Regions from separate parts of the Streptomyces sp. NPDC014889 genome, predicted to be linked through region 1. Evidence: riboswitches for the same ligand, from Rfam matches in the RefSeq annotation. Region 1 holds a riboswitch; each other region holds the start of a gene.
The links. Region 1 has a riboswitch for cyclic di-AMP ahead of ACF09J_RS33980 (M23 family metallopeptidase). Riboswitches for the same ligand answer to the same signal wherever they lie in the genome.
Positions count from the first base shown of each region.

Region 2: another riboswitch for cyclic di-AMP. It lies ahead of ACF09J_RS21390 (transglycosylase SLT domain-containing protein); the one in region 1 lies ahead of ACF09J_RS33980 (M23 family metallopeptidase).
Region 3: another riboswitch for cyclic di-AMP. It lies ahead of ACF09J_RS27925 (NlpC/P60 family protein); the one in region 1 lies ahead of ACF09J_RS33980 (M23 family metallopeptidase).
Region 4: another riboswitch for cyclic di-AMP. It lies ahead of ACF09J_RS03130 (M23 family metallopeptidase); the one in region 1 lies ahead of ACF09J_RS33980 (M23 family metallopeptidase).

Region 1 is NZ_JBIBWH010000025.1:38,908-46,131, reverse strand. Features, by position in the region: gene ACF09J_RS33990 (GNAT family N-acetyltransferase) at 1-1,356, opposite strand, end outside; gene ACF09J_RS33985 (HPr family phosphocarrier protein) at 1,533-1,814, shown strand; gene ACF09J_RS33980 (M23 family metallopeptidase) at 1,974-2,729, opposite strand; cyclic di-AMP (ydaO/yuaA leader) riboswitch at 2,742-2,902, opposite strand; gene ACF09J_RS33975 (M16 family metallopeptidase) at 3,106-4,494, opposite strand; gene ACF09J_RS33970 (M16 family metallopeptidase) at 4,491-5,864, opposite strand; gene ACF09J_RS33965 (DNA topoisomerase (ATP-hydrolyzing) subunit A) at 6,213-7,224, shown strand, end outside.
Region 2 is NZ_JBIBWH010000010.1:133,794-141,017, forward strand. Features, by position in the region: gene fahA (fumarylacetoacetase) at 1-700, opposite strand, end outside; gene ACF09J_RS21380 (ATP-grasp domain-containing protein) at 914-2,152, shown strand; gene ACF09J_RS21385 (HAD family hydrolase) at 2,354-3,157, shown strand; gene ACF09J_RS21390 (transglycosylase SLT domain-containing protein) at 3,212-3,697, opposite strand; cyclic di-AMP (ydaO/yuaA leader) riboswitch at 3,703-3,890, opposite strand; gene ACF09J_RS21395 (polyprenyl synthetase family protein) at 4,374-5,384, shown strand; gene ACF09J_RS21400 (outer membrane lipoprotein carrier protein LolA) at 5,665-6,879, shown strand; gene ACF09J_RS21405 (ABC transporter ATP-binding protein) at 6,913-7,224, shown strand, end outside.
Region 3 is NZ_JBIBWH010000015.1:68,912-76,135, forward strand. Features, by position in the region: gene ACF09J_RS27915 (PP2C family protein-serine/threonine phosphatase) at 1-1,092, opposite strand, end outside; gene ACF09J_RS27920 (SAM-dependent methyltransferase) at 1,380-2,192, shown strand; gene ACF09J_RS27925 (NlpC/P60 family protein) at 2,257-4,026, opposite strand; cyclic di-AMP (ydaO/yuaA leader) riboswitch at 4,035-4,209, opposite strand; gene ACF09J_RS27930 (SOS response-associated peptidase) at 4,435-5,178, shown strand; gene ACF09J_RS27935 (AI-2E family transporter) at 5,361-6,533, shown strand; gene ACF09J_RS27940 (SRPBCC family protein) at 6,640-7,053, shown strand.
Region 4 is NZ_JBIBWH010000002.1:14,994-22,217, forward strand. Features, by position in the region: gene trmB (tRNA (guanosine(46)-N7)-methyltransferase TrmB) at 1-717, shown strand, start outside; gene ACF09J_RS03120 (PrsW family intramembrane metalloprotease) at 737-2,110, shown strand; partial or broken gene ACF09J_RS03125 (aldo/keto reductase) at 2,133-2,387, opposite strand; gene ACF09J_RS03130 (M23 family metallopeptidase) at 2,567-3,604, opposite strand; cyclic di-AMP (ydaO/yuaA leader) riboswitch at 3,616-3,772, opposite strand; tRNA gene ACF09J_RS03135 (tRNA-Met) at 4,017-4,090, opposite strand; gene ACF09J_RS03140 (dihydrofolate reductase family protein) at 4,213-5,343, opposite strand; gene ACF09J_RS03145 (transcriptional regulator) at 5,496-5,903, opposite strand; gene ACF09J_RS03150 (ATP-binding cassette domain-containing protein) at 6,005-6,703, shown strand; gene ACF09J_RS03155 (ABC transporter permease) at 6,700-7,224, shown strand, end outside.

The DNA of each region.
Region 1 (7,224 bases):
CACGACCAGCGGCTTCACCGCCGCCGTACGCCGGGCCAGGCGGGTGAACTTGCGCGGGTTGCCGATGGACTCCAGGTACATCAGGGCGACGTCGGTGTCGGGGTCGTCGTACCAGAACTGCATGACGTCGTTGCCCGAGACGTCCGCCCTGTTGCCGGCCGACACGAAGGTCGACACGCCCGTGACCCCGGTGACACCGCCGCCGCGCCGGTGCAGCCGGGACAGCAGCGCGATGCCGATGGCCCCGGACTGGGCGAAGAGACCGATACGGCCGGGCCGGGGCAGCTCGGGGGCGAGGGAGGCGTTGAGCCGGACGTCCGGCGAGGTGTTGATGATCCCGAAGGTGTTGGGCCCGATGATCCGCATGCCGTACGAGCGCGCCTGCCGGACGAGCGCGCGCTGCCGCTCGCGTCCCTCGGGGCCGCTCTCCGCGTAGCCCGCGGAGATCACGACGAGTCCCTGCACCCCGTGCTCGCCGCACTCGGCGACGGCGTCCGGGACGTGCTCGGCCGGTACGGCGACGACGGCCAGGTCCACGGGCCCGTCGATGTCCCGCACCGAGCGGTGGGCGGGCACCCCGTCGATCTCCCGGCAGTCCTCGCCGAAGGCCCGGTTCACGGCGTGGAGCCGGCCCGTGAACCCGGCGTCGCGGATGTTGTCGAGGATGCCGCGGCCGACGCCGCCGCGCGTGCGGCCCACCCCGATGACGGCGACCGAGCCCGGCACGAGCAGCCGCCGTACCGACCGCGCCTCGGCCCGCTGCTCCCGTGCCTGCTGCACGGCCAGCGAGCGGTCGGTCGGCTCGATGCCGAACTCCAGGTGCACGACGCCGTCCTCGAAGCTGCGCTTCTGGGTGTACCCGGCGTCCGTGAACACCTTGATCATCTTGGTGTTGGCCGGCAGCACCTCGGCGGTGAAGCGGCGGATGCCGCGCTCGCGGGCGACGGCCGCGATGTGTTCGAGGAGCGCGGAGGCGACGCCGCGGCCCTGGTGGGCGTCCTGCACCAGGAAGGCGACCTCGGCCTCGTCGGAGGGCGCCGAGGCCGGCATGCCGTCCGCGCCGATGCGGTCGTAGCGCACGGTGGCGATGAACTCGCCGCCGACGGTGGCCGCGAGTCCCACCCGGTCCACGAAGTCGTGGTGCGTGAAGCGGTGGACGTCCTTCGCGGACAGCCGCGGGTAGGGCGCGAAGAAGCGGTAATACTTGGACTCGTCCGACACCTGTTCGTAGAAGCTGACCAGACGGCCGGCGTCATCGGCGGTGATGGGGCGGATCCGTGCGGTACCTCCGTCACGCAGCACCACGTCGGCCTCCCAGTGGGCGGGGTACTCGTGCCGGTCCGGCGAGGTCTGCATGGGCCCCAGCGTACGGCTCGCGTCCGACAGCGGCGCGAGGCAGTCTGTGGAGGACACACGTCGGACCGAGGCCGCGGTCCGACGCCGTCCGGGGCGGCGCACACCCCCGCTCCGGACTTGTTCCACGTGTGGAAAACTGGTCTAGACAACCCTGATCACCTGAAGGGCAGCAACACATGGCTGAGCGCCGCGTCAACGTCGGCTGGGCCGAGGGTCTCCACGCCCGCCCCGCCTCCATCTTCGTCCGGGCCGCCACGGCCGCAGGCATCCCGGTGACGATCGCCAAGGCCGACGGGACGCCCGTCAACGCGGCCTCCATGCTGGCCGTGCTCGGCCTCGGCGCCGAGGGCGGCGAGGAGGTCGTCCTGGCCTCCGACGCCGACGGCGCGGACGCCGCGCTCGACCGGCTGGCCAAGCTGGTCGCCGAGGGGCTCGAGGAGCTGCCCGAGACGGTCTGACCAGCAGGAACGGTCCTGCGCCGAAGCCGTGCCGCCCGGACGGGCCGGCACGGCTTCGGCGTGCCCGGCGGGGGGCCTCCGGAAGCCCGCGGGGAAACCGGAAGCCCCGGCTCGGGAGCCGGGGCTTCGGGGATGCCGGACGGTACGCCCGGCGGCGGGTCAGACGTTGAGGCCGTGCTTGCGCAGGTAGGCCACGGGGTCGACGTCGGAGCCGTAGTCCGGGGTCGTACGGGCCTCGAAGTGCAGGTGCGGTCCGGTGACGTTGCCGGTCGCGCCGGACAGGCCGATCTGCCGGCCCGGGGTGACGTGCTGGCCCACCGAGACCTGGACGGACGACAGATGCGCGTACTGGGTGTACATGCCGTCGGCCATCCTGATCACGATCTGGTTCCCGTACGCCCCGCCCCAGCCGGCGTCGACGACGGTGCCGCTGCCGACCGCGTGGACGCTGGTGCCGCTCGCGGCGTGGAAGTCGACGCCGGTGTGGGCGCCGGACGACCACAGGTAGCCGCCGGTCAGGTAGCCGGTCGAGATGTACGAGTTGAAGATCGGCGTCACGAAGGCGTTGAGGCGCTTGCGCTCGGCCGCGCGGGCGGCGCGCGCCTTGGCCTCGCGCTCCTTCGCCGCCTGCTCGGCGGCCTTCTCGCGCGCGGCCTTCTCGGCCTCCTTGCGCGCGGCGGCACGGTGCTGGGCGACGGACTGGGCGTCGATCTTCTCGGCGACGCTGTCGCCGATGGTGACGACCGGGGTGAGGCCGGTGTCCTCGAGGGCGGGGGCCTCCGCCGCGAGGGCCGGGGCGGCGAGGGTGCCGATGACACCGGTGGTGGCCAGGGCCGCGACGCCCGCCGCGCGGGCGGTGGTGCGGTGCATCCGGCTCGGCCGTCGGTGCTTCCCGGCGGCGCGGGTGAACGCCATGGAGACGTGGGTCCTTTCCTTCCCTGTCGCCTACCGGGTTAGCTGACGGGTTCGGAGCAGGAAGGTCTCCTACGGCCCCCTCGCGTGGCGCGCGGGCGTCCGATTCACCCCAGGGACGATGGGTCCCCGGCTCCCCTGGCTCGCGCCGTACGGGGACTCGGCGATGACTGTCCGGTGCCGCGGACGCGGCGCACTGCCCGACGAACAGCCGGACCGACGCTAAACGGGGCCGCTTTCAATTCCCAAACGGATCAGATGTTTTGTAGCGCATACCACAGGGCAGACAGGCGGTCTCCCCCTCAATTCGGACAAGATCAGGACAACACAGGGCCCTGGTGACGCTTCGGTCACCAGGGCCCCGCGTTCGTGTGTGCCGCTACTCGGCCTCGACGACCGTGACCCGGCCGACGCCCAGGGCCTCGACGGGCTCCTTGATCTGCGCCGCGTCGCCGACGAGGACCGTCACCAGACGGTCCACCGGGAAGGCGTTGACGACGGCCGCGGTGGCCTCCACCGTGCCGGTGGCGGCGAGCTGCTGATAGAGCGTCGCCTGGTAGTCGTCCGGCAGGTGCTGCTCGACCTGGTCGGCCAGCGTGCCCGCGACGGCGGCGGCCGTCTCGTACTTCAGCGGCGCCACGCCGACGAGGTTCTGCACGGCGACGTCGCGCTCGGGGTCGGTGAGACCCTCCGCGGCGAGCTTGCGCAGCACCGTGAACAGGTCGTCCAGGGCCGGGCCGGTGTTCGGGGTGTCGACCGAGCCGCTGATGGCGAGCATCGCGGCGCCCGAGCCGTCGGGGGCCGAGCGCATCACCTGGCCGAACGCCCGCACCCCGTAGGTGTAGCCCTTCTCCTCGCGCAGGACGCGGTCCAGGCGGGAGGTGAGGGTGCCGCCGAGGCAGTAGGTGCCGAGCACCTGGGCGGGCCACACGCGGGCGTGCCGGTCGGAACCGATCCGGCCGATGAGCAACTGAGTCTGGACGGCGCCGGGCCGGTCCACGATGACCACACGGCCGGTGTCGTCGGCGGTCACCGGCGGCACGGGCCGCGGCTTGGCGGGCGCGCCGGTCCAGGCGCCCAGGGTCCGGCCCAGCAGCTCGTCGAGGTCGACGCCGGTGAGGTCGCCGACGACCACGGCGGTGGCCGTGGCCGGGCGCACGTGCCGGTCGTAGAAGGCACGGACGGCCGCCGAGTCGATGGCGCCGACCGTCTCCTCGGTGCCCTGGCGCGGACGCGACATGCGCGCGTCCGCCGGGAAGAGCTCCTTGGACAGCTCCTTGGCGGCGCGGCGGGCCGGGTTGGCCAGCTCGTGCGGGATCTCGTCGAGCCGGTTGCGCACCAGCCGCTCCACCTCGGAGTCGGCGAACGCGGGCGCCCTGAGGGCGTCGGACAGCAGGCCGAGCCCCTTGGCCAGTCGGGAGGCGGGGACCTCCAGGCTCAGCCGTACGCCGGGGTGGTCGGCGTGCGCGTCGAGGGTGGCGCCCGCGCGCTCCAGCTCGGCGGCGAACTCCTCGGCGGAGTGCTTGTCGGTGCCCTCGGAGAAGGCCCGCGCCATGATCGTGGCGACGCCGTCCAGGCCGGCCGGCTCCGCCTCCAGGGGCGCGTCCAGCAGCACCTCGACGGCGACGACCTGCTGGCCGGGGCGGTGGCAGCGCAGCACCGTCAGGCCGTTGTCCAGCGTCCCGCGCTCGGGGGCGGGGAACGCCCACGGCCTGGCCGCGCCTGCCTGCGGCTGCGGGTGGAACTCCATCGTGGCGAGCTCGGTCACTTCGCCGCCTCCTCGGTCTCGTCGGTGGCCGCGGCGTCCGCGTCCTGGGCGTCGTCCTGCGCGTCGGCGGCGGTCGGCTCGTAGACGAGCACCGCGCGGTTGTCGGGACGCAGGCGGGACTTGGCGACCTCCTGCACCTCCTCGGGCGTCACCTCCAGGACACGTCCGACGGCGGTCAGGGCGAGCTGCGGGTCGCCGAACAGGACGGCGTAGCGGCACAGTTCGTCGGCGCGGCCGGCGACCGTGCCGAGGCGGTCCAGCCACTCGCGCTCCAGCTGGGCCTGGGCGCGCTCCATCTCCTCGGCGGTCGGGCCCTGTTCCGCGAACCGGGCCAGCTCCTCGTCGATGGCCGACTCGATGACGGGCACCTCGACGTCGCCGGAGGTCTTCACGTCCAGCCAGCCCAGGGAGGGCGCACCGGCCAGCCGCAGCAGGCCGAAACCGGCCGCGACGGCCGTACGGTCGCGGCGCACCAGCCGGTTGTAGAGCCGCGAGGACTCGCCGCCGCCGAGGATGGTGAGCGCCAGGTCGGCCGCGTCGCACGCGCGCGTGCCGTCGTGCGGGAGCCGGTAGGCGGCCATCAGGGCGCGCGCCGGGACCTCCTCCTCGACGACCTCGCGCAGCTGCTCTCCGATGACCTCGGGCAGGGCGCCGTCGCGGGGCTCGGGCTTGCCGTCGTGGGACGCGATGGAGCCGAAGTACTTCTCGACCCAGGCGAGCGTCTGCTCCGGGTCGATGTCGCCGACGACGGACAGGACGGCGTTGTTCGGCGCGTAGTACGTGCGGAAGAACGCGCGCGCGTCCTCCAGGGTGGCCGCGTCCAGGTCCGCCATGGACCCGATCGGCGTGTGGTGGTACGGGTGGCCCTCCGGGTAGGCGAGGGCGGTCAGCCGCTCGAACGCGGTGCCGTAGGGGACGTTGTCGTAGCGCTGGCGGCGCTCGTTCTTGACGACGTCCCGCTGGTTCTCCATGGACTCGTCGTCCAGCGCCGCGAGCAGCGAGCCCATGCGGTCGGCCTCCAGCCAGAGGGCGAGCTCCAGCTGATGGGCGGGCATGGTCTCGAAGTAGTTGGTGCGCTCGAAGCTGGTGGTGCCGTTGAGCGAGCCGCCCGCGCCCTGCACCAGTTCGAAGTGGCCGTTGCCCTTGACCTGGGCGGAGCCCTGGAACATCAGGTGCTCGAAAAGGTGAGCCAGGCCGGTGCGTCCCTTGACCTCGTGGCGCGAGCCGACGTCGTACCAGAGGCACACCGCCGCGACCGGGGTCAGGTGGTCCTCGGAGAGCACCACGCGCAGGCCGTTGGCCAGGCGGTGCTCGGTCGCTGTCAGGCCGCCGGAGCCTGCCTCGGCTGCGGCCGTGTGACCCTTGGGCATGTACGTCCCTTCGATCGCGTTGGCGGTCTGCGAACCGCCCTTTTCCTGCCGGTCCTGCCACTGTATGCAAGCGTGACGACCCGTGGCGAAGTTCCCACGGTCCGTACGCCGAGAGCGAGACGGAAGGCGACGCGCGGCGGCACCGCGGAACGGGGCGTCCCCGCAGTTCGCAGCGGCATCACAGGCGCCACTGCCACCAGGGGCCACGGGACGGCCGGAGGGTCCCGGGCCGGGGCGGGAGGGCGGAACGTGCCCTGTGGGGACGGGGCGTGGTCCGGGTTGTCAGTCGCGCGGTCCACAATGGTCGGCGTCAGATCCCGTCCACGCTTCAGCAAGGAGCCGGCAGCGATGGCCCGCCGCAGCACGAAGACCCCGCCGCCCGACGACTCGTACGAGGAGAGGATCCTCGACATCGACGTCGTCGACGAGATGCAGGGCTCCTTCCTCGAGTACGCGTATTCGGTCATCTACTCCCGGGCGCTGCCGGACGCCCGGGACGGGCTCAAGCCGGTGCACCGCCGCATCGTCTACCAGATGAACGAGATGGGGCTGCGTCCCGACCGCGGCTACGTGAAGTGCGCCCGCGTCGTCGGCGAGGTCATGGGCAAGCTGCACCCGCACGGCGACGCGTCGATCTACGACGCCCTGGTGCGCCTGACCCAGCCCTTCTCGATGCGTGTCCCCTTGGTCGACGGCCACGGCAACTTCGGCTCGCTGGGCAACGACGACCCGCCGGCCGCCATGCGGTACACCGAGTGCCGGATGGCCGAGGCCACCGGCCTGATGACGGAGTCCATCGACGAGGACACCGTCGACTTCGCTCCCAACTACGACGGCCAGGAGCAGGAGCCGGTGGCCCTGCCGGCCGCCTTCCCGAACCTGCTGGTGAACGGCGCGTCCGGCATCGCCGTCGGCATGGCCACGAACATGCCCCCGCACAACCTCAACGAGGTCATCGCGGCCGCCCGCCACCTGATCCGCCACCCGAACGCGGACCTGGACGCCCTGATGCGGCACGTTCCGGGCCCCGACCTGCCCACCGGCGGCCGGATCGTCGGCCTGTCCGGAATCAGGGACGCCTACGAGAGCGGCCGCGGCACCTTCAAGATCCGCGCGACGGTCTCGGTGGAGACCGTGACGGCGCGCCGCAAGGGGCTGGTCGTCACCGAGCTGCCCTTCTCCGTGGGCCCGGAGAAGGTGATCGCCAAGATCAAGGATCTGGTCGGTTCGAAGAAGGTCCAGGGCATCGCCGACGTCAAGGACCTCACCGACCGCGAGCACGGACTGCGCCTGGTCATCGAGATCAAGAACGGCTTCGTGCCGGAGGCCGTCCTGGAGCAGCTCTACAAGCTGACGCCTA
Region 2 (7,224 bases), on a different contig from region 1:
AGGCCTGGATGTCGCGCGCCGACCAGTCGTTCAGCAGGCACAGCCCGAAGACGTGCTCGCGGAAGTCGCCGAGCGCGACCGGCTGCCCCATCGGCGAGGGGGTGCCGACCACGAAGCCGACCTCCGCCTCGATGTCCAGCCGGACCGAGGGGCCGAACACCGGCGCGGGGTCCGTGGGAGCCTTCCGCTGGCCCGACGGGCGCACCACGTCCGTGCCGGAGACCACCACCGTGCCGGAGCGGCCGTGGTAACCGATGGGCAGGTGCTTCCAGTTGGGGGTCAGCGAGTCCTCGGCGTCCGGGCGGAAGATCTGCCCCACGTTCCGGGCGTGGTTCTCCGAGGCGTAGAAGTCGACGTAGTCCGCGACCTCGAAGGGGAGGTGCAGCGTCACCGAGGACAGCGGGTGCAGGAAGGGCGCGACGGTCTCCCGGTGGGCCGGCACGGTCACCCACGACGTCAGCGCGCGCCGCACGTCGGACCACGCGGTGCGACCCGCGGCCAGCAGCGGGTTCAGGTTCGGCCGCGCGAGCAGGTCGGCGTACGGCGAACCGAGCGCCCGCGCCGCCGCCCCCGCGTCGAGCACGTGGTCGCCGAGCCGGACGCCCACGGTCCTCTCCGGCGACCCGGCGCGGGAGAAGACGCCGTAGGGAAGGTTGTGCGGACCGAAGGGGTCGCCCTCGGGGACCTCGAAGGGGGGCATGGGGTGCTGCCTTCCTTTCCGAAATGCCATGTGGTCGGGCCACACGTTACGGGGGCATCGCATGTCTTGGGCAGTGCCTAAAGAGTTTGCAATGTCCGAATTGGTCTTGTGGGAGGGGGCAATTCCGGCTTAGCGTCCTCTGGGGACGCGGACGGGGTGGGTCCGCTCAATGGGGGACACGTGGGGGGACCCGTGGCCAGGAATGCCGTCAGTGTGCCTTTCCGGGCCGACCGCGAGGTGCCGGGCCTGATCGTGAAGTTCGGCGACTACCCGCTGCACCATGGCGGGGTGGGAGCGATCCGCAGTCTGGGCCGTCTGGGCGTGCCCATGTACGCGATCACCGAGGACGCCTACACGCCGGCGGCCTCCTCCCGTTATCTCAAACGCGCGTTCGTGTGGCCGACCAGGGGCACGGAGGGTGCGGACCGTCTGGTGGAGGGGCTGCTGCGGATCGGACGCCGCATCGGCCGGCCCGCCGTCCTGGTGCCCACCGACGAGGAGGCCGCGGTCCTGATCGCGGAGCACCAGGAGGAGCTCAGGGGCCCCTTCCTCTTCCCGCCCGTCGCCCCCGGCCTGCCGCGCCGCCTGGCCAGCAAGCAGGGCCTGCACGAACTGTGCGTGGAGCACGGCATCCCGAGTCCCGAGGCCGCCTTCCCGCAGACGTACGACGACATCGTGGCGTTCGCCGAGAGGACCCGTTTCCCGGTGGTGGCCAAGAATCGCGAGGCGTTCGTGCGGCGCAGCAGCCCCGCGGTGAACGGCACCACGAGGATCAACAGCCGCGAGGGCCTGCTGGCCCTGGCCCGCGACTGGGGCGAGCAGCCCGGAGTGATCCTCCAGGAGTACCTGCCGAGGGAGGAGGCCGAGGACTGGATCGTGCACGCCTACTTCGACCGGAGTTCCACCCCGCTCGCGATGTTCACCGGCGTCAAGGTCCGTTCCTGGCCGCCGCACGCGGGCATGACGGCGAACGCGTACGTCGTCGACAACCCGGAACTCGCCGACCTCGCCGCCCGGTTCATCAAGCAGATCGGCTTCACCGGCATCGTCGACCTCGACCTGCGTTTCGACCGGCGGGACGGGCGGTACAAGCTCCTCGACTTCAATCCGCGCATGGGCGCGCAGTTCCGGCTCTTCGAGAGCGAGTCGGGCGTGGACGTCGTGCGTGCCATGCACCTCGACCTGACCGGGCGCCCCGTCCCGGAGGGCGAGCAGCGCACCGGCCACCGCTACGTCGTGGAGAACATCGACCTGCCCGCCCTTCTCGCCTACCGCCGCAGCGGCTACACCACACCGCACGCGCCGGCGAGGGCGAGCGGCACGGAACTGGCCTGGCTGGCGGGTGACGATCCGCTGCCGTTCCTCACGATGCTCGCCCGTTTCGTGCGGCCGGGCGCGCGGCACCTCTATCAGCTGTGGCGGACCAACCGCCGTGGCGGCACGACCGGTTGAGGCGGAGCACGACCGGGCGGGCTGCCGTCCCGCCGCCCGAACCGCCCCGCGGCCGCCCACCGCGGCGGCGCACGGTCGAGTACCGCCTCGCGCACGGCGCGAAGGTCCCTCACCCGAAGGGCAGTTGAGGAAAGGCGGCCTGAAGCGCGGTCGTCCGGCTCCGGTCGAGTCGGTGGGCCGGGGCATCCGTATTCTCTGATCATGGCCGCCCTCGCATACACCCTCATCGCCACCGACCTGGACGGGACGCTGCTGCGCGGCGACGACACCGTGTCCGAACGGTCCCTCGCCGCGCTCGCGAGGACGGCGGCCGCCGGCGCCCGGCACCTCGTGGTGACCGGACGGCCGGCGCCGAGGGTGCGGGAGCTGCTCGGCGTCCTCCACACCACGGGCCTCGCGGTGTGCGGTCAGGGCGCACAGCTCTACGACGCCGGCAGCGACCGTCTGCTGTGGTCGGTCACCCTGGACCGCGAGCTGGCGGAGACCGCGCTCGGCAAGATCGAGGCCGAGGTGGGGGAGGTGTACGCCGCGGTCGACCAGGACGGGGTCGAGGGGCTCACGCTCATCGAGCCGGGGTACCGCATGCCGCACGCGGCGCTTCCCGCCGTACGGGTCGAGCGGCGCGACGAGCTGTGGCGCGCGCCCATCAGCAAGGTGCTGCTGCGTCACCCGGAGCTGTCCGACGACGAACTGGCGGCGGCGGCCCGCGGTGTGGTGGGGCCCCTCGCCACGGTCACCATGTCGGGCCCCGGGACCGTGGAGCTCCAGCCGTGCGGCATCACCAAGGCGACCGGACTGGCGCTGGCCGCCGAACACCTGGGACTGGGCCGCGAGAGCGCCCTCGCCTTCGGCGACATGCCCAACGACATCCCGATGTTCCAGTGGGCCGCCCGGGGGATCGCCATGGCCAACGCCCACCCCGAACTCAAGGCGGTGGCCGACGAGGTCACGACGTCGAACGAGGACGACGGCATCGCCGTCGTCCTCGAACGACTGTTTGTCTAGTGCCGCGGCACTGGTGCCGGGGCACCAGCCGGTGTGGAGCCGGCCGTGGTCCGGTCAGTAGGCGCCGTTGACGTTGTCGATGGAGCCGTACCGCTTGGCCGCGTAGTTGCAGGCGGCCGTGATGTTGGCGACCGGGTCGTAGATGTTCCAGGACGTCCCGTTCACGTGGTAGGCCCGGAAGGTCGGGTCGATGACCTGGAGCAGGCCCTTGGACGGTATGCCCTTCTTGGCGTTGGAGTCCCAGAGGTTGATGGCACGCGGGTTGCCGGAGGACTCGCGGATGATGTTGCGGTGGATCCCGTTGTAGGAGCCCGGGATGCCCTTCTGCGCCATGACCGCCAGGGAGGCGCGGATCCAGCCGTCGAGGTTGTTCGGGTAGCCGAAGCTCGCGGCCGTCCGGACGGTGGCGGGGGTCGCCGCGGACGCGCTCGTCGCGCCGAGCAGCGGCACGGCGAGGACGGCTGCGCCCGTGCCGGTGACGGCGAGGGTGCGGACGAGGCGGGCGGTGCGGGAAGAGCGGCGCTGACCGTTTGCAGGCATGGGGGAATTCCTCTCCGTCGCCTGCGAGGTGAGCTGTCGGGTTCGGGCGGGGAGGTGCCCGGCCGCGCCCTGTTGGGCGCGGCTTCACCCCGAGCCGTTCCGGTGCGGCGTACGACGTAGGACGTACGAGCCCGGTCCGGCGGCTTACCTGGGTCCCCCGCTCCTGCCGTGGTTCATTCGGTCGTTGGGATGACGGGCGGCGGCAGGATTCGGCGTCCGCCCGATGGCCGGGAACGTATGCGAGAGCACATGTCCCGAACAAGTGGCGGAATCACACATCGTCCTATTTGACCTTGGTCTGGGGTGTATGTGGTGCTTGATCCTTTGCGTCCGCCAACGCTCAACTCCGTTGGGCGTAAAGGGAATGTGAAGGGATGAGAGGGGTGGTGCGGAGAGGAGGTGAAGTGACCCAACTCACGGTTTGGGTGCCCGAAGGGCAATTACCACTAAAGAGAATTGAAACCCCAATAGGGGCGAATCGGACTTCGAGTGTGAGCGTGGATGGGCCATGTGGCCGACGCGTGACGGTGGTCACGTCGGGTGATGTGGCCTGACCCGTATAGGTGGGCGATATCGGTGATCGAAACGTGACCGGATACGCTGACTTGAGTGAGGGCAGCGACGTATCGACAAACCGTGTAATCCCCAGCAGACACCAGCAGACAGGAGACCCCTCGTGACCGTCGTCGGGCCATTCGGGCTGAGCGTGCGGGACCAGGCTCTCGAAGCCGATGTCCAGGCCGGATTGGCGGCTGTCGAGGAAGGGCTGCTCGAAGCCACCAAGAGCGAGGTCCCGTTCATCACGGGGGCCGCGCAGCACCTCGTCAAGGCGGGCGGGAAGCGGTTCCGGCCGCTGCTCGTGATGCTCGCGTCCCAGTTCGGTGACCCGTACGCGCCGGGGATCGTGCCGTCGGCCGTGGTGGTGGAGCTGACCCATCTGGCCACGCTGTACCACGACGACGTGATGGACGAGGCCGCCGTGCGCCGCGGGGTGGCCAGCGCCAACACCCGCTGGGGCAACTCGGTCGCGGTCCTGACCGGCGACTTCCTGTTCGCCCGCGCCTCGCAGATCCTCGCCGACCTCGGCCCGGAGGCCGTGCGGGTGCAGGCCGTGGCGTTCGAACGGCTGGTCACCGGTCAGATCCTGGAGACGGCGGGCCCGCAGGACGGCCGGGACCCGGTCGACCACTACCTGGACGTGCTGGGCGGCAAGACCGGATCGCTGGTGGCGGTGTCGTGCCGGTTCGGCGCGATGATGTCCGGCGCCGACGAGACCGTCGTGGACGTGCTGACGCAGTACGGCGAGCGGCTGGGCGTCGCCTTCCAGCTCGCGGACGACGTCCTGGACATCGCCTCCGACTCGCGCGAGTCGGGCAAGACCCCCGGCACCGACCTGCGCGAGGGCATCGCCACGCTGCCGGTGCTGCGGCTGCGCGAGCGCGCCGCCCGGCTGGGGCTGCCCGAAGACATCGCCCTGTGCGAGCTGCTGGACTCCGACCTGACCGACGACGCGCGGCTCGCGGAGGCGCTGGGCGCGCTGCGGGAGCATCCGGCCCTGGAGCAGGCCCGACGGGACACCGTGCGCTACGCCAAGGAGGCGCGGGCCGCGCTGGCGCCGCTGCGGGAGTGCGAGGCGAAGGCCGCGCTGCTGCAGATGTGCGACGCGGTGGTGCACCGGGCCGGCTGACGCCCGGTTCCCCGACCTGCCCGGACGCCCCGCCGGCGGCCCCTTCCGAGCGGCGCTCTCCAGGCCTACCCCTACGGGGTGGGGAGGCGTCGCCCTTTGTGTGTCATACCGCAGGCGTACACGGAGTTGGCTCCGGGGTCTGACGCTTTTGCCCGGCCGATTTGGTCAGATGGAGACCACGGACCACACCACTCCTCACCGATCTGGGTGAGAATGGCGGCTGAGGGTGAGACCCCAGTGCAGCAGGACAGCCGCCGCCGATGACGGAGGTAGGGCACACATGGCACCGAACGGATCCGAAGCCGACGACCTGCGCGCGGGGCGCCGCAAGGCCGCGCGCTACGTCGTCCCGGTCACGGTGGTGGGGGTGGCCGCGGCGACCATCGGGCTCGTCCCGGCACTCGCCGCGTCCGGCGACCCCGACCTGCCGAAGATCACCGCACAGCAACTCATAGAGAAAATCGCCAAGTCGGACGTCGAGCAGCTGTCCGGCACGGTCAAGATCAGCACCGATCTCGGTCTGCCGAACCTCGGCGGCCTGGAGAGCGGCCTCGCGTCCGGCGCACTCGGGGGCGGTGACGGTTCGTCGGCCGACCCGGCGTCAAAGCTGCCCGAGCTGGCATCCGGTACGCACACCCTGCGCGTCGCCGCCGACGGCGAGGACCGGCAGAAGGTCTCCCTGATCGAGAGCGCCGCCGAGTACAGCCTCATCCACAACGGCAAGGACGTCTGGGGCTACGACAGCAAGTCGAACGAGGTCTTCCACGGCACGGCCGCCGACAGCGGCAAGAAGCACCGGGACGAGGTCCCCGCCACGCCCAAGGACTTCGCCGACGAGGCCCTGAAGTCGGTCGACGACACCACCTCGGTGAAGGTCGACGGCACCGCGCAGGTCGCCGGCCGCGACGCCTACAAGCTGGTCATCGAGCCGAAGCACGCCTCCGGCACCACGGTCGGCGCGATCAGCATCGCGGTCGACGCCAAGACCGGACTGCCGCTGAAGTTCACGCTCACCCCGGCGAGCGGCGGCGCCGCCGTGGTGGACGCGGGCTTCACCCGGATCGACTTCGCCAGGCCCGCCGCCTCGACCTTCGACTTCACGCCGCCCAAGGGCGCGAAGGTCACCGAGGAGAAGGACGCTGGGAAGGACGCCGGAAAGGGCGCCGAGCGGAAGGCCGGCCCGGGCCGGCAGTTCCACGAGCCCGGCGCGCAGGAGAAGGGCCTGGCGGAGAAGGGCCCGGAGATCCTCGGCAAGGGCTGGAACTCCATCGCCGTGATCGACACCGGCACCAAGGGCGGCATCCCGTCGTCCGCCGGCAAGGGCGAGCTGGGCGGGTTCCTCGACTCGCTCGGCGACCAGGTCAGCGGCACGTTCGGCAAGGGCACGGTCTTCTCCACCCGCCTGGTCAACGCGCTGATCACCGACAACGGCAAGGTGTACGTCGGTGCCGTCACCAAGGACACGCTGGTGAAGGCGGCCGACGCCGCGAAGTGAGCACGCGCCGGACACGAGGGATCGGGGGAGCCGATGGACGAAGCGGATGACGGCGTCATCCACACCCGCGGGCTCACCAAGCGCTACCGCGGCGGACAGCTCGCCGTCGACGGTCTCGATCTGACCGTCCCGGCGGGCAGCGTCTTCGGCTTCCTCGGCCCCAACGGCTCCGGCAAGACCACCACCATCCGCATGCTGATGGGGCTCATCGAGCCCACCTCCGGCACGGCGCGGGTACTGGGGCACCCCATGCCCCGGTCCTCGCCCACCGTGCTCCCGCAGGTCGGCGCCCTCATCGAGGGCCCGGCCCTGTACGGCTTCCTCTCCGGCCGGGACAACCTGGTG
Region 3 (7,224 bases), on a different contig from region 1:
CAGGGCCCGGGCGAGGCGCGCGATGCCCTGGTCGATGTCATGGCTGCGGGACTCGACCAGACCGTCGCTGTAGAGCAGCAGCAGGGTCGGCTCGGACAGGTGCAGCACGGTCGGCTCGTAGGGCCCCGTGGCCAGCCCCAGGGGGAGACCGGCGGAGGCGAGGGACACCGGCGCCGCCGGGCGGCCGGGACCGCGGATCAGGGGCGGCGGATGGCCGGCGCCGACGAACGTGCAGGTGTGCAGTTCCGCATCCCACTCCGCGTAGATGCAGGTGGCGAAGGAGGCGCCGGGCGTGGTGCCGGCGACGGCGTCCAGCCGGTCCATGAGCTCGGCCGGGGGGATGTCGAGCGCCGCGAGGGTACGGACGGCGGTCCGCAGCTGGATCATGGCCACGGCGGACTCCGGTCCGTGGCCCATGGCGTCGCCCACGATCATGGCCAGCCGCCCGTCCCCCCGCGGCAGCACGTCGTACCAGTCGCCGCCGATGACGTTGTCCTGCCCGGCCGGCCGGTAGCCGTGCGCGACCCGGCAGCTCTCGAAGGCCTGTCCGGTCTCCGGGAGCAGACTGCGCCGGATGGCCAGCGCCGTGCGGCGCTCGCGTTCGTAGCGGCGGGCGTTGTCCAGGGCGACGCAGGCCCGGGCGCCGAGCGACTCCACCGCCACCGCCTCGCCGCGCGTGAAGGGCTCCTTGCCAGGTCCGCGCGTGCAGGCGATGAAACCGACCGCCGCGCCGCGCAGCCGCAGCGGGACGATCAGGAACCCGGCGCTGTGCAGCAGGGCGTCCACGCCGGCGTCGTCCGGGTCGGTGCCGCGCAATCGCTCGAAAGTGTGCCGGTCGACGCCGTCGAGCAACTGGGTCTGCCCGGTCGCCACGGCACGCGCGTACGGCGTGCGGCGGGGGAAGACCAGCACCTCCCCGACCGGCAGCAGGTGCTCCCAGTCCTCCGAGCTGTCCGACCCTATGCGCAGGGCGAGCCGGCGTGCCTCGATCTGCGGCGGGTCGGCCGTCGTGCGCGCGTTCTCCTCCAGCAGCCAGCGCTGGAGCAGGTACACCGAGGCCGCGTCGCAGAAACCCGGCGCGAGCGAGTGCACGACGTGACGGCCGGTCAGGTGCAGGTCCAGCTCGGACCCGATGGCGTCGGCCGCGGGGGAGAAGTACGAACGGCGGCGGAGCGGCGCTGTGGGGGGTGGGCCCTCGGGGTGGCCGCGTTCTGTGTTCCGCAGGATCGTGTGCCTTCCGGGTGGGGGCCGGTGGGCCGGGGGTCCGGTGGGGCGGGGACGGACTGGCCGGTCGGACCGGTCGGGCGGTACGGCGTGGTATGCCGCTGGCAACTATATGATGCACAGTCAAGGTCGTTTAACAGTAGGGGAGTTGGCGAATGCGGGACGGAGACGGGCTGCCGCGGGGCGTCGATCCGGGCAAGGCAAGCGTGGCCCGGATGTACGACGCCATGCTGGGCGGCGAGCACAACTTCGCCATAGACCGGGAGGCGGTGGCCGCCTTCACGGCGATCGACCCCCAGGTGCGCACCCTGGCCCGCGCCAACCGCGCCTTCCTGGGCCGTGCCGTGCGGTTCCTGGTGGACGCCGGGGTGCGCCAGTTCGTCGACCTCGGCTCCGGGATCCCCACCCAGGGCAATGTGCACGAGGTCGCCCAGGCCGCCAGTCCCGGCGCGAAAGTGGTGTACGTCGACAACGACCCGGTCGCGGTCGCGCACAGCGAGGCCCTGCTCGCCGACAACCCGGACGCGGCGATCGTGGCCGCCGACATCCGCGATCCCGCGGGGATACTCTCCGCGCCGCAGGTGCGCAAGCTGATCGACTTCGACGAGCCCGTCGCCGTCCTGATGATCACGATCCTGCACTTCGTCACCCCGCAGGAGGACCCCGGCGGCATCGTGGCCGCCTTCCGGGACGCGCTGCCCGCGGGCAGCTGGCTGGCCCTGACCCACGCCACGGACGAGGACCGCCCCGACACGGCCGCGGCGGTCGGGCAGCTCTACCGCGACCGGGCCACCTCGCCGGTCACGGCACGCTCCCGCGGCGAGATCGAGTCCCTCTTCGACGGGTTCGACCTGGCGGAGCCGGGATTGGTCTACGTCCCGCTGTGGCGTCCGGACCGGGACGAGGAGGTCCCGGAGGACCCGTCCCAGTTCTGGGTGTACGCCGGGGTGGGCCGCAAGAACGCGTGAACGACGGGCGGGAAGGTCCGGGTGACGCCGCCGCGGTCACCCGGGCCTCCCCGCCCGTGACGGCTCAGGCCGGCCGTATCGCGCTGTGGATGGCTCGGGGGCCCGCGAAGAAGATCGACTCCTCGCGTATGGACGCGCCCGGACTCGGGGCGTGCACCATGGTGCCGTTGCCCGCGTACAGGCCCACGTGGCTGACCTCGCCGTAGAAGAAGATCAGGTCCCCCGGCTCCAGTTCGGCGAGCTCGATCGCCGCGCCGGAGCCGACCTGTTCGTGGGTGGTGCGGGGCAGGGCCACGTCCGCGGCCCGCCAGGCGGCCTGGGTGAGACTCGAGCAGTCGTAGGAGCCCGGACCTGTGGCTCCCCACACGCACGGCTTGCCGATCTGCGCGCGGGCGAAGGCCAGCGCCTTGGCGGCCTTCCGCTCGTAGGCCGAGGCCGGGCTCTCGGCGACGGCGGCGCCGGTCGCTGGGCCGGGGGCTCCCGCCTGGCTGGCGTCGAAGAGCGAGTTGCCGTCCAGCGGCGGGGTCGTGTCGAAGAGGCCAGTGGCGTGCTGCTGCCACTGCGCCGCCTCCGGCCGAGGCAGGGGCTCCTCGGCCGGCCGCGCGCTCTGCTGCGCGGCGTGCCGGGCCAGCATCTCGCCGGCCTGCGCGAGCTTGCCCCGCGTCCGCTCCTTGGCGGGCCGCTGCACCGCGGCGGCCTGCCGACGACGCGCGACCGGGACCCCACCCGCAGGCTGCGTGACGGGCCCGTCGGGCGGGGTCGCGACACCCGGGCTCCCGCTGACACCCATCGCCCCGGCCCCGGTGGCCACCGCCGTCCCTGAGGAAAGAGCGCCCAGGGCCCCGGTGGAGGGCACCGCCCGCATGGTGCCGGTCGGGGGAGCCTGCATGCCTCCGGTGGTGCGGTCGGGCAGTACGCCCGTGGTGCCGGTGGTCCGAGCATCCATGGCCCCTGCGGGAGGCGCGCCGCTGATTCCGTTCGGGAGCAGGTTCATGCTGCCGGTGGGTGGTGGCTGCATGGTGCGGTCGGGCAGTACGCCCATGGTGCCGGTGGTCCGAGCATCCATGGTCCCTGCGGGAGGTGCGCCGGTGGTTTCGTTCGGGAGCAGGTTCATGCTGCCGGTGGGTGGCGGCTGCATGGTGCGGTCGGGCAGTACGCCCATGGTGCCGGTGGTCCGAGCATCCATGGCCCCTGCGGGAGGCGCGCCGGTGGTTTCGTTCGGGAGCAGGCTCATGCTGCCGGTGGGGGGCGGCTGCATGGAGCGGCTGGACAGCGCGTCCAGGGTGCCGGTGGGCGGCCGCATGGCCCCGTCGGGCAGTACGCCCATGGTGCCGGTGGTGGGCGGGGGCGGTTGCATGGGGCGGGCGGTCAGTTCCGCCACGGGGGCGGCGGCGGGCAACTCCGGGACGGTCCGTGCCGCGGCCGCGAGTTCGGGTGCCGAGGCCGCCGGGCCGGCGGACAGCTCGGGCCGAGGGGCCCTGCCCGCTTCGAGGGCCAGGCCCTCGCGGGCATCCGCCGGACGCCTGTCCTGCGCCGCGGCGGGGGAGTCGGCCTGTCTCGGCATACGGTCCGGCGGCAGGACCGCAGGCATGGTCGGACCCAACTGGGCGCGCCCCACGTCGAACCACTTCCTGGCCACCCGGTCCACGGCCGGATCGGATCCGCCGGAACCGCTCCAGGAAGCCGAACCCCGCCGCGTACGAGCGCTCTTGCTCATCGCGCGGGTGGCGTTGAAGTTCCCCGTGGCGTTCTCCGCCTGGTCGTAGAGGCTGCTGATCCGCTGCTGGACCTCGGCGCGGCTCGGCCTGTCGTCGCTCGGTCGTTCCGGCGTCAAGAGGGACGCACTCCTCCCATGGGCCGCCTACCGGTTCTGCTCTCGGCATCGGGCGGACGTTCTGCGGAAGGCGTGCCCTACGGCCCTTGTCCCGAGGGACAGTTGGGCCGCTTCACCCCGAGGTTGGTCGGTTCCCCGGCTCCGGCCGCTGCGGGGGCGTACCGGACTCGGCGGAGGTCGCACGATCCGACGCGACTCGCCGGAGGCAATCGTGCGTCCTGGCCGTCAACTTAGCGAACGTGTGTACTCGGTGTGAAGATTGAGGCGTGGAATGTCCGATACGTATTCGTGACCTTCCCGTGAGGTGCCTCACGTTCATGTCCGTCTGCGCGGCATCGTCGAGGTGACCCCGCCGGCGGGCGTGAGGCGCTCCCGCCCCCGGCCCCGCCGCCGTGGCACCCTGGCCCCATGTGCGGTCGCTACGTCTCCACCCGCGGTCCGGAGGACCTGGTCCGGCACTTCCGGGTCACCGAGTGGCGCCCGGAGGAGTCGCTCGCCCCGAGCTGGAACGTCGCCCCGACCGACGAGGTGTGGGCCGTTCTCGAACGCGCGCCGCGCGAGGACCGCACCCCGGCCGCCGTCCGCAGGGAGCTGCGGCCGCTGCGCTGGGGACTGGTCCCGTCCTGGGCGAGGGACGTGAAGGCCGGCGCCCGGATGATCAACGCCCGGGTGGAGACCGTGCACGAGAAGCCGGCCTTCCGCCGCGCCTTCGTCAGGCACCGCTGCCTGCTGCCCGCCGACGGCTTCTACGAATGGCAGCAGATCAAGGCCCAGGACACCGGCAGGACCCACAAGCAGCCGTACTACATCAGCCCCGAGGACGGTGAGCTGATGGCGCTCGCCGGGCTGTACGCGTACTGGCGGGACCCGCACGTGGCGCGGGACGACGACCCCGCCGCCTGGCTGACCACGTGCACCATCATCACCACCGAGGCCACCGACGAGGCCGGCCGGGTCCACCCGAGGATGCCGCTGGCCCTCACCCCGGACCACTACGACGCCTGGCTCGACCCCCGCCATCAGGACCCCGGCGAACTACGGACGCTGCTGAGCCCCCCGGCGGGCGGCAGGCTCGGCGCCCGGCCGGTCTCCCCGGCCGTCAACAACGTGCGCAACAACGGCCCCGAGCTGCTGGACGAGACGCCGCCGTGACGGGCCGGACCGCCCCGGCCCACCCGCGCGGCACCGTGCGCCGCACGTGCACCCGTTCCCCCTGATGCCCCCGATGACCGCCCACCCGGCCGAACTGCACCCCTGCCCCGGCCCGGCCGGACCTTACGGTGCTCAAGAGGGCTCAGGAGGCTCGAGGGGGCCCAGGACGAAGGAGAGGCGCGGTGGCTGCTGCGGGCGCTCCGGCGGGCGGGCCGGGCCGCGGGCGCCGGGCGGCCCGCCGGGTGCCCGGCAGCCGCCCGGCGCCCTCCGTACGCCTCCCGCCGCACGCCCGGACCGCTGCCGCGGTCCGGAAGGCCGAGCGGACCGTGCCCTGGCTGCGGGTCGCCGCCGCCTACGCCTGGCGCCTCATCCTCGTCGGGGTCGTCGTCTACGGCGTCTTCACCGTCCTCGGCCGCTTCCAGCTCATCGCGGTGGCCCTGTTCCTCGGCCTGGTGATCACCTCGATCCTGCGCCCCCTCGCCGACCTGCTGAACCGCTTCCTGCCCAGGCCGCTGTGCGTCGCCGTCGCCCTGGTGGGCAGCATCCTGCTCCTGCTCGCCCTGCTGGCGCTCGTGGGCAACGCGGTGGCGGGGGAGTCGGCGAAGCTCGCGAGTGAGTTCGGCGGCGGCATCCACAGGATCGAGCAGTGGCTCCAGCGCCCGCCGTTCCGGCTCAGCCAGGCCAAACTGGCCGATCTGCAGAAGCAGATCCTGGCCTATCTCTCCGCCCACCGCGCCGGCCTCCTCAGCCGCGCGCTCAGCGGCTTCGGCAGACTCGTCGAACTGGTGACGGGGGTCGCCCTCGCGGTCTTCTCCTCCGTCTTCTTCATCCACTCCGGCGAGAAGCTCTGGCGGTGGGTGCGCGACCAGCTGCTGCCCAGCCGGGCCCGGCCGGTGTGGGACCGGGCCGGGTACGCCGCCTGGCGGACGTTCGCCGGATACACACGCGGCATCATCATCGTGGCGGCCACCAACGCCGTCCTCGTCGGAGTCGTCCTGTTCGTGCTGCGAGTACCGCTCGCGCTGCCGCTGACGCTGCTGGTCTTCTTCGCCACGTTCGTGCCGCTGGTGGGCTCACCGGTCGCGCTGGCCGTCGCCACGGTGGTCGCCCTCGCCGGGCGCGGCCCGCTCACCGCGCTGGCCGTGCTCGCCCTCATCGTCGTCATCGGCCAGCTCGAGGGACACGTGCTGCACCCGGTGGTCATGAGCTGGGCGGTGCGCCTGCACCCGCTCGTCGTCGGCGTCTCCGTCATCGCGGGCGGCATCGTCGCGGGCGTGGTCGGCGCCGTGGTCGCCGTCCCGTTCGTCTCCGTCATCTGGGCGGTGCTGCGGGCGCTGTGGCCTGCCCCGCCCTGACGTCCCCCCTCCGTCGCCGCTTCCGTTCACGGCATGGGGGCTTTTCGGCCGCGGCAGAAAGGGCACGCGTTCGTCGTACGACCCCCGAGCGAGGAACGGTGCCGTCATGGCCGAGTACGAACGTTCACGCACGATGCCCGCTCTGCCCGAGCACGTCTTCGACCAGGCCGCCGACGTCGGCGGGTTCGACGCCTGGCTGCCCGGCGAACTGCACGTGCACGCGGAGCGGCCCCCCGCCGTCACGGTGCACGAGGACCAGGCCGACCGGGACACCGCCGCCCAGCTGCGCGCCGAACGCGACCAGATGCGGATCGAGTGGGGCACCCGCGAGCAGGGCGGATACGCGGGCTGGCTCCAGGTCGCGGGCATCGGCAGCGGGGCCAGCGAGGTGACCGTCCACCTGTCGTTCTTCGACGACCGCCATGACCCGGGCGAGCGCAACGCCTGCGACGCCCTCGACAGCAGCCTGCGCCGCCTGGAGGAGCAGGTACGGCTCCGCACCGACCACACGGGCGGCTGACCACCCCCGGCAGCCGCGAGACCGACGGCCCGAATCCCGCGTTCGCCGGTGGGTAGTTCGCCCCGCAGGCCCCGGACCGCTCCCTCAACGTGTCCCGATGTGCGGCCCCATGACGGGACCGCACACCGTGGCGTCACAGGGCCGGACCGGCGCCCGCCGCGACCGTGGCAG
Region 4 (7,224 bases), on a different contig from region 1:
CCGGCCGGCTCGCACTTCGAGCGGCGGATCCGCAGCTTCCAGCCGCGCCGGAGCCGGGTGACCGCGGGCCAGGCGGACGCGTTGCAGCGGCTGTGGTCCACCTGGGGCCTGGACATCGACGGGCAGCGGGTGGTCGACCTCGCCGAGCTGTTCGGTAACTCCCGCCCGGTCGTGCTGGAGATCGGCTTCGGGATGGGCGAGGCCACCGCCCGGATGGCGGCCGAGGACCCGGACACCAACATCCTCGCCGTCGACGTGCACACCCCGGGCCAGGGCAACCTGCTGAGCCTCGCCGACCGGCACGGCCTCGGCAACGTCCGCGTCGGCAACGGCGACGCCATCATCCTGCTGCGCGAGATGCTCACCCCCGACAGCCTCGAAGGGCTGCGCGTCTACTTCCCCGACCCCTGGCCGAAGAAGCGGCACCACAAGCGGCGGCTGATCCAGCCGGAGTTCCTGACGCTGGCCGCCACCCGGCTCAGGCCCGGGGCGATCGTGCACTGCGCGACGGACTGGGAGCCGTACGCCGAGCAGATGCTCGACGTGCTGACGGCCCACCCGGACTTCGAGAACACCCGACCCGACGGCGGTTACGCGCCACGTCCCGGCTTCCGGCCGCTGACCCGTTTCGAGGGCCAGGGACTGGAGAAGGGTCATGTGGTGAACGATCTGCTGTTCCGCCGCGTGCCCCGGCCGGAAGACCAGCAGCCGCAGTGACCTCGTGAGGGCCGATGCCGTGGCCACCTGCCCCCCGTACCCGACACCTCCCGGCGCTCCCGGCACTCCCGGCGGCACGTCCCGGCACGCGCACTGGTGGCAGCGGCGATGGGTCAGGTACGGCGCCCTCGTCACCCTGCTCGCCCTCTCCGGCCTCGTCATCCTCGCCCTGGTGCGCCGGCAGACCGGCACCGAGGGCTTCCTCGTCGGGCTCGGGCTCGCGGTGCTGCCGGTACCGCTGCTGACGGCCGCCTTCCGCTGGCTGGACCGGGTGGAGCCGGGCCCCTGGCGGAACCTGGTGTTCGCGTTCGCCTGGGGCGCCTGCGCGGCGGCCCTGATCGCGATCGTCGCGAACAGTTTCGCCACGCACTGGATCGCCACGGCGACCGCCGACCCCGACGGCGCCGACACCCTGGGCGCGACGGTGATAGCGCCGGTCGTGGAGGAGTCCGCGAAGGCCGCCGCCGTGCTGCTGGTCTTCCTCTTCCGCAGACGCGACTTCACCGGCATCGTCGACGGGGTCGTCATCGCGGGCGTGACCGCGACCGGCTTCGCGTTCACCGAGAACATCCTCTACCTCGGCAACGCCTTCGGCACCGACCAGCTCACCGGCGACCGGGGCATCGCCTCCGTCACCGCGGCGACCTTCTTCGTCCGCGTCATCATGTCGCCGTTCGCGCACCCGTTGTTCACCGTGCTCACCGGCATCGGGTTCGGCATCGCCGCCGCGATGTCCGGGAACCGCCGCCGCCGGCTGCGCCTGCTGCCGCCGCCGGCCGGGCTGCTGCTCGCGATGGGCATGCACGCCCTGTGGAACGGTTCGGCGACCTTCGGCGAGTACGGCTTCTTCGCGGTCTACGCCGCCATCATGGTGCCCGCGTTCGCGCTGCTGACCTGGCTGGTCGTCTGGACCCGGCAGCGCGAGCTGAGGACCGTGCGCGAGGAGCTGCCCGCGTACACGGCCGCCGGATGGCTCACCCCGGCCGAACCGTTCGCCCTGGCCTCCATGCGGGCGCGCAGACTGGCGCGCGACCACGCCCGGCGCCACCTCGGCAGGCAGGCGGCGCGCACAGTCGCCCAGTACGAGGCGTACGCGACCTCGCTGGCGTTCCTGCGGCACCGCGGGCGCCGGGGCAGGGCCGGGGCCGACTTCGCCGTACGGGAACGGGAACTGCTGCACGAGCTGTGGCGCAGGCGGGAGGTGGCACAGCCCGCACTGGACCACGCGGCCAGGATGACGACGCCGCCGGCCGCGCCGCCCTGGCCGGGATACGGGGTCCACGGGGTGCACCCGCGGCCGCTGGGGTACGGGCCGTACAGCCCGGCGACGCCGTATCCCCACGGTCCGGCGGCGCCGTATCCGTCGTACAACCCGTACCGGACCCCGTCGTAGGACCCGGGCCCGGGGACGGGAGTCACGCCGACGCCCGCGTCAGCTTCCCGAGCTCCTCCTCCGTCAGCCGCAGCTCCGCGACGCCGAGCCGTGCCGGGAGTTGTTCCACCGTCCGCGCCGAGGCGATCGGGGCGGCCACCGTCGGCTGTGCGGCGAGCCAGGCCAGGGCCACCGTGGCGACCTCGGCGTCATGGGCCCGCGCCACCTCGTCCAGGGCCGTGAGGACCTTCTGGCCGCGCTCGGTCTCCAGGTGCTTGGCCGCGCCCTGCGCCCGCGCGCACTGCGAGCAGGGGGGACCCCCAGCCGATGATCGTCTCGGACTCGCCGCCCCTGTTGCCGTCCACCCACGCGGAGTACGAGTCGGCGGTGTCGACGAAGTTGCCTCCGGCGGCCGTGTAGGCGTCGAGGACGGCTAGGTCCCACGGGCTCGTCGGCGGTGGGACCGGTCCGCGCTCGTCAGGGGGTGAGGCCCCTGTCGCGCAGCCACGCCATCGGGTCGATCCCGGTGGACTGGCCGCCCGGGTGGACCTCCAGGTGGAGGTGGGGCCCGGTGACGTTGCCGGTGGCGCCCACGCGGCCGATCACGTCGCCCGTGCTGACCTGCTGGCCGACGCTGACGCTGATCGACGACTGGTGGCAGTACCAGAGCTCGGTGCCGTCGTCGAGGGTGACGATCGTGCGGTAGCCGTAGGCACCGGCCCAGCCGGCCTCGGTGACGGTGCCGGTGTGGATCGCCTTGAGCAGGGTGCCCGTGGGCGCGGCGAAGTCGAGGCCGGTGTGGTAGCCGGAGGACCACATGGAGCCGGCCTGGCCGAACGTGGAGGTGAGCGTGTACGAGGAGGTGGGCAGCGTGTACTGCTTGGCCAGCTCGGCCAGTCGCGCCTCCTCGGCCTTCTGCGCGGCCTCCTCCTCCGCCTTCTTCTTGGCGGCGGTGGCCTCGGCCTCGGCCGTCTTCCGCGCCTTCGCGGCGTCGTCGGCGGCCTTCTTGGCGGCGGCGGCCTGGGCGTCCGCCTGGGCCTTGGCCTCGCTCTGCTCCTGCTGCTGCTCGGCCTGCGCCATGATCCGGTTGCGCAGCACCTCGCCGGCGTCCGAGGTGCCCTGCTGGGTCTCGGCGGCGGTCACGCCGATGCCGCTGAGCGCGGTGGCCGAGCCCTCGGGGGCGGCGTCGGAGTTGTCGTCGAACAGGGAGCCCACGGAGGGCAGGTCGGGCAGCGAGATGGACACCGGCGGCTTGGCGCTGTTGGCGCTGGCCATGCCGCCCGCGCCGACGGCGGCGATGACGCCGACGCCGAGAACGGTGGAGCTGCGGGCGAGTCCGCCGCCGCGCTGCTTGGCGACGCGGTGCCGGCCGCGGACGGGACGGATGGACTCCGCGCTCGGGTTCCACTCCTCCCAGGGGCCCTCATCGGCACGTCGGCTGTCGTAGCCGAAGGTCTCGCCGTGTTGGCGGCTCGGCGCGAACGGGGCTTCCGGGGCAGGCGGGTTGGACGCCACGAAGGCGCACTCCTTTCCTTCCGCATCGCCTACCGGGTTAGCTGACGGGTTCGGAGCGGGAAGGTCTCCTACGCGCGTAAACAAGCCGTGCTCACACGGCGGTTACGCTCGATTCACCCCAAGTAGGTGGTTCCCCGGTTCCCTTGCGGGATTCGGCGTGCGCGCACGGAGCCGCCTCTTGTGACGGCTGGGACGACCGTGCTGCGTTATCGAACGTTAATAGACGCGGGCCCCTGATTCCAAGCCGTTCGGCTTGATCACTCAACCTTCCGGCCCGACCTTACGGTCCATGAGCACCGAAAACCGGGCGAGTTGACCCCACTTTCCGGAGCGCTTGCGACGAGCACCCGCACACCCGTGAAAACACTCAGGGCCGGAATCCATGAATCGGATTCCGGCCCTGAGCCTTCAGTAGCGGGGACAGGATTTGAACCTGCGACCTCTGGGTTATGAGCCCAGCGAGCTACCGAGCTGCTCCACCCCGCGTCGTTGTGACACCAGTATATGCCATCCGGAAGGCGGCTCGCACCAACCTCCTCGCCCACCTCCCGTCACACGGTTCCGGTGGGCGGCGAGGGCGGGGGACGCAGGCAGGGGACGAGGGCCTCTCAGCCGAGCAGATGCCGGTTGGGATCCCTGGCCGGCTCCTCGAACTCCGGCACCACGACGACGTCCGCGCCACCGGCCGCCAGCACCCCGGTTCCGTCGGCGCCCTCGACGAACGTGTCGGGTTCCCGCCACGCCGTCACCACCCGCCGCACCCCCGCGTCCAGAATCAGCCGGGCGCACGGACGCGGCCGGGAGGCGCGGCGGGCGCACGGCTCCAGGCTGCTGTACACCGTGGCGTCCGGCAGCCGCGGATCCGCCGGGTCGACCTTGGCCAGCGCCGCCTCCTCCGCGTGCACGACCGGGTCGCCCCCCTCCCGCGAGTACCCGCGGGCGAGTTCGGTCCCGTCGGCGGCGACCACCACGGCGCCCACGCTGAACGCGGTAGGGGACGGCGGGCACTGGGCCGCCAGTTCGCAGGCGATCCGGAGCCAGTGCCGGTCCGCGGGAGCGGCGCGGCCGGCGGCGCCGGGAGCGGTGGGTTCGTAACGCACGAGGACGACGTCCCCGATGGTCCGCGTCTCCACCAGCCGCAGCCGCCCGCCCTGGTAGGTCCCGGGCCCGAACAGCCGGGGTGCCTCCGGGTCCCCCACGAACAGGGGGGCGAGCACGAGCTGCACCTCGTCCGCGAGCTGCTGCTGGAGGAGCTGGGTGTGGACGGTCCCGCCGCCCTCGACCATGAGCCGGCGCACCCCGCGCACGTCGTGCAGGTGCTCCAGCAGCCGGGGCCAGCCGAGTTCGGCGCCCAGCGGCACGACGTCGGCGGCCAGTCCCGTACGCCGCAGCCGCAGCGCGCCCTCGTCGGTCGTGCACAGGACCTTCTCGCCGCCGGTGTGCCAGAAGGGCGCCCCGGGGTCCAGCTCGCCGGAGGCGCTGACCGCGACCTTCAGCGGGTACTCCGGCTTCCCGGCGGCGCGGCGCGCGGCCCGCCGCGCGGGCGAGTTCACCAGCAGCCGCGGGTTGTCGGCCCGCAGGGTGCCTGCGCCGATCAGGATCGCGTCGGCCGACGCCCGCACCTCGTCGACCCGGTCGAAGTCGGCGGGGCTGGAGAGCAGCAGGCGTTCGGGGCCTGTGTCGTCCAGGTAGCCGTCGAGCGAGACGGCGGCGGACAGCAGGACGTACGGGTGGGGCATGGACGCACTCTCCCTCGGAGGCGGCCGGACCGGTCACGGACCCGGCCCGCCGTCGGACTCACTCGAACGAAACAACCAACCAGCCTCAAGCTTGAAGCAGGCCGCACAGGTGCACCGGACGTCACCGCGCCCTTCACGACCGGTACCGGGGACTACGCCTCCGTCGCCGGGGTTTCGTCGGCCGCCGCGCCCAGGGCCGCCGCCCGGGAGGCCAGGTCGCGCAGGGCCGCGAGATGGGCGAGGAGAGCGCGGCGGCCCTCCGGGCTCAGCCGCAGCCACGTACGCGGGCGCTTGCCCACGTGCCCCTTGCGCACCTTGACGTACTCCGCGGCCTCCAGCGCACCGACCACCTTGCTCAGCACCGAGTCCGAGATCCCGCACCCCTCACGGACGGCACGGAACTCGGCCTCGGCGCACCCGGAGAGAAACGCCATGACGGCGAGCCGGGTGGGATGGTGGATGCGCTCGTCCAGTGCGGGTGGCACCCGCTCCTCGGCGGCCTCGGCGGCCTCGGCGGCCCGCGGCGCGTCGGGGACGCCGGGAGCGGGGGTGTCGTGCATCAGGTCCTCCGAGCGTCGGTGTCGCGGCGTGGTTTCGATAGTCGCATTTACTTTCCCTACTGGAAAGTTACTATGTTCGCGGCAACAACATGCCAGGCGTCATGGACCTGTCGCCGGTCCGGCGGTGTGACGGCATTCAGTGCGACGGCATCCAGGGGGAATCCGATGACCTTGCAGGAGACGGGGCCGGAGGCCCCTTCGACCCGTCCGAGCTGCTCGGCCTGGTGGGCCTCACCGCACAGTCCGCCCAGCAGGTGAGCACCCTCTCCGGCGGCCAGCGGCGACGCCTCGACGTCGCCCTGGGCATCGTGGGCCGCCCGGAACTGCTCTTCCTCGACGAACCGACCACCGGCTTCGACCCCGAGGCCCGCCGCGACTTCCACGACCTCATCCGCGAGCTGCGCGACAGCCTCGGTACGACGATGCTGCTCACCACGCACGACATGAGCGAGGCCCAGCAGCTCGCCGACCGCGTCGGCATCCTGCAGTACGGCCGCATCACCGCCTGCGGCACCCTCCCCGAGCTCGCCGCCGCCGCGAGGACCCGCTCCGAGGTCACCTGGACGGACGCCGACGGCGTCCCCCAACGACGGCTCACCGCGGACCCGTCGAAGGTCGTCTGGGAGCTGCACCAGCAGTTCCAGGGACCGATCCCCGATCTGGCGGTACGCCGTCCGACACTGGAGGACACCTACCTGCGGATGGTCGCGGAGAACGACGAGAAAGCACTGCGGACCACGACGGAGGACGGGCCGGAGGTGACAGCCGCCGCCCGGCGCCACGAGAAGACCGCCGCGTGAACCCCTACCGACTCGGTCTGTCGCGCGGCGCCATCGAACTGCGCCAGATGCTGCGCAGCCGCAAGGACATCTACGCCTACCTCTCGACGCCGCTGCTGTTCCTCGCCGTCTCCTACTGGCGGTCGCAGGGCGGCGACGATGCCACGACGCAGCTCTCCCTGGCCGGCGGCATCGGCTCCACGATCTTCATGTTCGGCCTGATGACCGTCCCCCAGTTCCTCTTCGGCGACCGTGAGGACGGCACACTGCTGCGACTGCGCGGCGTACCGGGCGCGATGACCGCCTACCTGACCGGCAAGGTCCTCTTCGTCCTCGTCAACATCACCGTGTCCATCGCGCTGTTGCTGCTGGGCGGACACCTGCTGCTCGGCGGCGGCCTCCCGGACACCCCGCAGCGCTGGCTGACACTGGCCTGGGTCGTGGCCCTCGGCATCACGGCCGTCGTGCCGATCGGGGCTGCCGTCGGATCCCTGCTGCCCGCCGCGCGGGAAGCGCTCGGCCTCTACATGCTGCCCATGATG